2 linked regions of the Syntrophobacter fumaroxidans MPOB genome follow. Each later gene encodes a partner of the first gene's protein in a complex. Links are inferred from orthologs where the notes say so. Each region holds a gene or a part of one and is shown in the gene's direction. Other genes may lie near its edges.

Region 1 (3,079 bases):
GCTTCTTTTCGAGCACCGCCAGCAGGAGGGAAACCCGGTTGGTATCGATTCCCATGCTGGTCCGCCGGGGCTGGGTCCATCCGGTGGCGCCGACCAGCGCCTGCAGCTCCACCAGCAAGGGGCGGGTGCCCTCCATCGAACACACCACCACCGATCCGGATACACCCGTGGGCCGTTCCGCAAGAAGGAATTGAGAAGGATTCGGCACTTCCTCCAATCCCGCCTCCTTCATTTCGAACACACCGACCTCGTTGGTTGATCCATATCGGTTCTTGACCGCTCGCAACAGCCGGAACGTATGCGTGCGATCCCCTTCAAGGTAGAGAACGGTGTCCACAAGGTGTTCGAGGGCTCGGGGACCGGCGATGGAGCCTTCCTTGGTGACGTGGCCGACCAGGAAGATACTGATGTTGCCGTCTTTTGCGGCGCGCATCAGCCGCAACGCACATTCCCGGACCTGGCTTATGGAACCCGGAGCGACCTCGAGCCCCATGGTGTGCATGGTCTGAATGGAATCCACCGCCAGGATCTGCGGATGCGAGTGGTCGATGACGTCAAGGACGGCCTCCAGGGAGGTTTCGGAAAAGATGAGCAGTCCTCCGGATTCGATTCTCAGCCGTGCGGCCCGCAGTTTCAGTTGTTGCGGGCTCTCTTCACCGGAGACGTAGAGGACCTTTTTCTTTTGCGACATGAGGGCAAGCGCCTGGAGCAGGAGCGTGGATTTCCCGATGCCGGGGTCGCCTGCCAGCAGAATGAGGGACCCGCTGACCAGCCCTCCTCCCAGCACTCGGTCCCACTCACCGATGCCTGTGGTGAACCGTGCTTCCGACTCCATCGGAATTTCCGCCAGGGGCAGGGGACGAGCCGCTTGCCCATGGGGCTCCAACCGCCCTGAAGCCTTATGCGTGACCTCCTCCACCAGACTCTGCCAACTCCGGCACTCGGGACAACGGCCCAGCCATTTCGGGCTCACGTAGCCGCACTGCTGACATCGATAGATCGTCTTGAGACCCCCCATATGCCTCCCTGCTGAACGATGAGTATCCTTTGTGTTCGTATTCACTACACTATACACCATTCCACGGCCGAGGGGCGGGCAAACTGGGAACCGCATCCCGATTCGCCCCGGAATGTTCAATTGACAAAGTTGAAAATAGTGTTTTATATTCTGTGTCCATTGATGGACCAAGCTTTTCCTTACCGTGAGCTGGTAAGTTCCCTTAGAAGGAGAGGAGTGTTTCTGATGGCGGGTAAAAATATCATCGAGGTCACGGACGGCAGCTTCGACCAGGAAGTCCTGCAATCCGATGTGCCGGTGCTGGTGGATTTCTGGGCTCCGTGGTGCGGTCCGTGCCGGGCCATTGCTCCTGTTATCGAAGAATTGTCCGGAGATTACGAGGCCAGGCTGAAGGTGGCCAAGTGCAACGTTGATGACAATCCGAAAACGCCCAGCAGGTATGGCATTCGAGCCATCCCGACCTTGATCATTTTCAAGGGCGGGAATGTCAGCGAGCAGATCACGGGGGCCGTGGCAAAGTCCCAGATCACTGCCGCCATCGACAAGGCCGTCGGCTAAGCCGGATGATGCCGATGGGCCCGGACCGATAGGCGCGGTTTCATTCAGGTTCCCTGCAGTGTTTTCTCCCCTGTCAGAAAACCGTTCTTTCAAGCATGAAAATGAATGACATCTACGACATAGCGATCATTGGCGGCGGGCCTGCCGGACTTACGGCGGGCCTGTATGCCGCAAGAGCACGGCTGAAGGTCATTTTGCTTGAACGGATGGGCTTCGGGGGGCAGCTGCTCACTTACGAGAAAGTGGACAATTATCCGGGGTTTCCGGAGGGCATCGGAGCCTTCGGCTTGTCGGAGCTCATCAGCGCCCAGGCGCTCAAATTCGGTCTGGTCACCCGCAATGCCGAGGTGACGGATCTCCTGGTTGACGAGCCCATAAAGGTCGTCAGGCTTGCCGACGCGGAGTTGCTTGCGAAAACCGTCGTCATCGCCTCGGGAGCATCCCCGAACAAACTGGGGGTCCGCGGCGAGAGTGAGTACACGGGGCGCGGAGTGTCCTACTGCGCGGTATGCGACGCGCCTTTTTACCGGAATCAGGAAGTGGCGGTGGTGGGCGGCGGAGATACGGCCATCGAAGAAGCCATCTACCTGACCAAGTTTGCCAGTCGCGTGCACGTGATCCATCGCAGGGACCAACTGCGGGCAACGCGCATCATACAGGAACGTGCTTTACAAAATGACAGGATTTCCTTTATTCTTAGCAGCGTCGTCACGGAGATCAAGGGAAGCGGCGAACAGGGCGTGGACCGCTTGACGATCCGGGAAGCCAAGGGCACCAAAATCGACGAACTCCCCGTGAACGGGGTCTTCATTTTTGTCGGAATTCAGCCGAATTCCGGTTTTGTGCCCACGGAAGTGGACCGTGACGTGTTCGGGTTCATTCGTACCGATCAGGAGATGAAGACATCGGTGCCGGGTGTTTTTGCAGCCGGCGATGTGCGAGTGAAGGAGCTCCGTCAGATCGTGACGGCGGTGGGGGATGGGGCCACCGCGGCGTTCAACGCCGGGCGCCACATCGAAAGTCATCTTTAGATTCCACCACAATCATTGAGGACATTTCATGCGGATCGGCCTGGAGAAGATACGGAAGGTCTACCGATTTGCTGCATTCGTTCCACTCCTGTCGCTTGTGCTGGTCACCGGTGGCTGCGGCACATTCCTCGGGGAGTTTTACTTCGGGGATCTCCTCGGCGGGAAGAAGAGCTCGAGCACGGTGGACAAGACCGCCGAGCAGCTTGCAGTGGAAGGCATGCAGAAAATGCAGAAAAAGGATTACGACGATGCCCTCAAGGCTTTTCGAAAGCTGAAAGAGCATTATCCTTACAGCAAGTACGCGATCCTGGCGGAGCTCAAAATCGGGGATGCCCTTTTCCACGATAAGAAGTACAGCGAGGCGGCGATAGCCTACGAGGAGTTTGCCCGCTTGCACCCCAGGAATGAAGTCGTGCCTTATGTCCTCTACCAGATCGGAATGAGCCACTTCCTGACGTTCACGACGACGGAC
Region 2 (3,662 bases), 2.3 Mb from region 1 along the record:
TGACGATCCTCATCACCACGACCCGCGGCGATGCGGAAGAGTGGTTTCTGTCCACCTGGGGGTTCACCAAACAGATCACGCCCCTGCTTTTGGGCGGCGTGCTTGCTGCGGGGCTGTTTCTGGGACAGCCGCACACGGAAGGAATCATTCCTTCCCAGTGGATCAAGCAGATGGTGGGGGGCAATTCCTTCGGCGCCAATTTGTTTTCCGCCGTCGTCGGGGCGTTCATGTATTTTGCAACCCTGACGGAAATCCCCATATTGCAGGGCCTTATCGGTTCGGGTATGGGCAACGGCCCCGCCCTGGCGTTGCTGCTCGCCGGCCCGGCGCTCTCCTTGCCAAGCATGCTGGTCATTCGGAGCGTGATGGGAACGAAAAAAACGATCGTTTATGTGAGCCTGGTCATCATCATGTCAACGACATGCGGGATGGTCTTCGGGTATTATTTTCCTGGTTGAGACCCGCGGGAAACATGATGCATGGCTGAGTGTTTTGATGTTTCGGCTTGACGCTGCATAAGGGGCGCTGCCGTGCGCAAGGCGCGGGCGGTACCCGATTCGAAAGGGAGAATTTCATGGAAATCAAAGTGTTGGGTCCGGGTTGTCCCAAGTGTCGGCAGACGGAAAAGAATGTCAGGGAAGCGGTTTCCGAGAGCGGCGTGGACGCCGAAATCGAGAAAGTGACCGACATCCTGAAGATCGGTGAATACGGAGTGTTCGGCACGCCTGCCGTGGTGATCGATGGTGAGGTGAAATCGGTCGGCAAGATTCCCACCAAGGAAGAGATCAAGCGCTGGATCGGCAAGTGAGCCGTTGGTCGTCGGCGCGGTTCGCAGGGAGGACCGGTAAGGGCCCGGAGGGCCGCAGGATGGCGTAGCTTCGGACAAGGAAGGGAGCAACCGGATGACTGAGAACTGTTGTGTCCCCGGTGGGACTGTCATGATTCTGTCATGTTCGGGCGGTTCCAACGTTGGGCAGCTTTCGAATCAGGCAGCCGTGGAGCTGACTCGGGAAGGAGTGGGCAAGATGTTTTGCCTGGCCGGGATCGGCGGGCAGCTCAGCGGGTTTGTCCAGTCGGCCCGAGACGTTCCTGAAATGGTGACGATCGACGGCTGTTCAGTGGGATGTGCCAAGGCGATTCTCGAAAAAGCCCGGGTGCCTTTGAAAAGCTATCTGGTGCTGACGGACCTTGGGATCGAGAAGAACAAGAATTTTGAGCTGAGCTCCCACGATATCCGGCGAGTCAAAGAGGCGGTGAAAGCGCTCCTTTTCGAAAAGTGAGCCGCTGGGAGCCGCAAACGGTTTTCCTTTTGAAGGAGGCAGCCCCATGTTGCTCAAAGGTTACCGTAAGGAGGTGGTTCGCCCGGAATGCAGGCCCGAAGCCCAATCAGTGCATTGCGTCGCCCACCTGGATGAGGACATCGGCGAGGTGATCCCTTATCTCAACGCGGTACTGGGCGGGTTTCAATTCACGAAGGATCCTCTTTGCGTATCGTTCAAGGTTCATGGGAAACTGATCGCGGTCCATCCTCGGAAAATCGCCGTGAACGCTCTGAGGGACGAGGAAGAGGGAGACCGAATCCTTGAATGGCTGAAGAGGGAAATCAATGACGCCTGGGAAAGACGCGCGGAGATAGAGCCTCGTTTCGAAGGCGCTCCCAAGCCGAAGGTCATCGAAATCCTCAGGTTCCTGCCGAAAACGAACTGCAGGCAATGCGGGCAGCCGACCTGCATGGTGTTTGCGACTCAGGTGGCCGACGGCGGCAGAGGCCCCGAGAACTGTCCTCCACTGACCCGGGAGCAGAGGGAGACGCTTGCGAGTTACCTGGAGCGGTTTCAGTTGGAATGAAAGGAGGCGGTCTCCGGGTCGGGGCTCGCAGGAAATCGGCGGAAGCGGGGCGCAAAGGAATCAACGTCGTTAAGCGGGAGGACGGCACATCATGTCCACGGAACCGAAAATAAGAATCCTCTATCTTTGCACGGGCAATTCCTGTCGTAGCCAGATGGCCGAAGCCTGGACCAACCATTTGAAAGGGCATTTGATCGAAGCGCGGTCCGCCGGCGTGACGCCTCACGGTCTCGACCCCGGCGCCGTCAAGGCCATGGCCGAAGCCGGACTCGACATATCCGGCCAGTCGTCCAAGGACGTGGACACCCTGGAACATCTGGAATTCGATTACGTGATCACGCTCTGCGACAATGCCCAGCGGGCCTGTCCCGTCTTTCCGGCGAAGACGAGGGTTTTGCACCTTCCGTTCGATGATCCTCCCAGGCTCGCGGCGAGTGCTCGAACCGAAGAAGAGGCGATGATGCATTACCGCCGGGTGCGCGATGAAATCAAGGCATTCGTTGAGAAACTCCCTGAAGTGCTGACGCGGGATGAGTGAATCGAAACCGGAGGAGGATCATGGAAGAACCGGCCACAAGAAGACTCTCGTTCCTCGACCGTTTCCTCACGCTCTGGATCGTGCTGGCCATGGCTTTCGGGGTGGGAGCGGGGTATTTCTACCCGGGCATCAAGGAGGTGATCAACCTGTTCCAGGTCGGAACCACCAACATCCCCATCGCCGTGGGGCTTATCCTGATGATGTACCCTCCCCTTGCGCGGGTCAAATACGAGGAGTTGCATCGTGTTTTCGGGAACCGACGGGTGCTTGGCCTGTCCCTGGTTCTCAACTGGGTGATCGGACCGATCCTGATGTTCGTCCTGGCCGTGGTTTTTCTTTCGGGTTACCCGGAATACGCCGTCGGTTTGATACTGGTCGGGCTTGCCCGGTGCATCGCCATGGTCATCGTCTGGAACGAGCTGGCCGAAGGCAATCGGGAGTATTGCGCGGGACTGGTGGCCTTCAACGCCATCTTTCAGATGGCCCTGTACGCGGTCTATGCGTATTTTTTCATCACGGTCCTGCCCCGATGGCTTGGGCTCGGTTTTGCCATGAAGGTCAACGTATCCATACTCGATGTGGTGAAAACCGTCATGATCTACCTCGGGATCCCCTTTTTCAGCGGACTCCTCACGCGCTTTATCCTCATCCCGATGAAGGGCGCAGAATGGTACGAGAAGAAATTCATCCCCCGGATCAGCCCCATCACGCTCGTCGCGCTGCTGTTCACCATCGTCGTGATGTTCTCGCTGAAAGGGGAATATATCGTTACATTGCCGCTTGACGTGCTGCGCATCGCCGTTCCCCTGGCCATCTATTTTCTGCTCATGTTCTTTGCGACTTTCTTTCTGGCAAAGAAGCTCCGGGCGGACTATCCCACGTCCGCAACGCTTTCCTTCACGTCGGCGTCAAACGATTTCGAGCTGGCCATTGCGGTGGCCATCGCCGTTTTCGGAATCCAGTCCGGGCAGGCTTTCGCGACGGTGATCGGGCCCCTGCTGGAGGTGCCCATCCTCATCAGCCTGGTCAACGTGGCCCTGAGATTTCGCCGGAAGCATTTCATAACGGACGGCGGCCGGCCCGGCGCGGCCTGAAATGACGCCCATGAAGCGCTGAGTTCCATGACTTCAGCGACCCGACCACGGCGTTGAATGCCCGGTGGGCCGACCGAATCGGTTCGGGAACCTTTTCTTCTAAGCGCTTGTTGCCCGAAGACCGATTTTCATAAAAGGAGGCGCACCATGAAGAAAAACGATTGGAAATATCTCCTCGATAC

The links. Proteins that work in one complex are often made in the same cells at the same time.
Region 2: the proteins of trxA (region 1) and SFUM_RS18600 are in contact, whole or in part, in an NMR structure (PDB 2IPA), measured with the Bacillus subtilis proteins. The link is inferred for Syntrophobacter fumaroxidans MPOB from one-to-one orthologs.

Annotation. Positions count from the first base shown.
Region 1 is NC_008554.1:2,087,534-2,090,612, forward strand. Bases 1-2,909 are described here. They hold trxA (thioredoxin), read left to right. Parts: upstream 1-1,243; coding sequence 1,244-1,576; downstream 1,577-2,909. Other genes in these bases: radA (DNA repair protein RadA), read right to left, coding at 1-1,018; trxB (thioredoxin-disulfide reductase), read left to right, coding at 1,672-2,607; SFUM_RS21660 (outer membrane protein assembly factor BamD), read left to right, coding at 2,636-2,909. Outside these bases: more of SFUM_RS21660, read left to right, coding at 2,910-3,079. UniProt on the Bacillus subtilis protein: Participates in various redox reactions through the reversible oxidation of its active center dithiol to a disulfide and catalyzes dithiol-disulfide exchange reactions.
Region 2 is NC_008554.1:4,408,792-4,412,453, forward strand. What follows is about bases 736-3,662. They hold SFUM_RS18600 (arsenate reductase ArsC), read left to right. Parts: upstream 736-1,939; coding sequence 1,940-2,386; downstream 2,387-3,662. Other genes in these bases: SFUM_RS18585 (thioredoxin family protein), read left to right, coding at 736-808; SFUM_RS18590 (putative zinc-binding protein), read left to right, coding at 939-1,280; SFUM_RS18595 ((Fe-S)-binding protein), read left to right, coding at 1,327-1,848; arsB (ACR3 family arsenite efflux transporter), read left to right, coding at 2,407-3,480; SFUM_RS18610 (DUF4405 domain-containing protein), read left to right, coding at 3,628-3,662. Also shown: SFUM_RS18580 (permease), read left to right, coding at 1-458; more of SFUM_RS18585, read left to right, coding at 575-735. UniProt on the Bacillus subtilis protein: Catalyzes the reduction of arsenate [As(V)] to arsenite [As(III)]. In vitro, can dephosphorylate para-nitrophenyl phosphate (pNPP).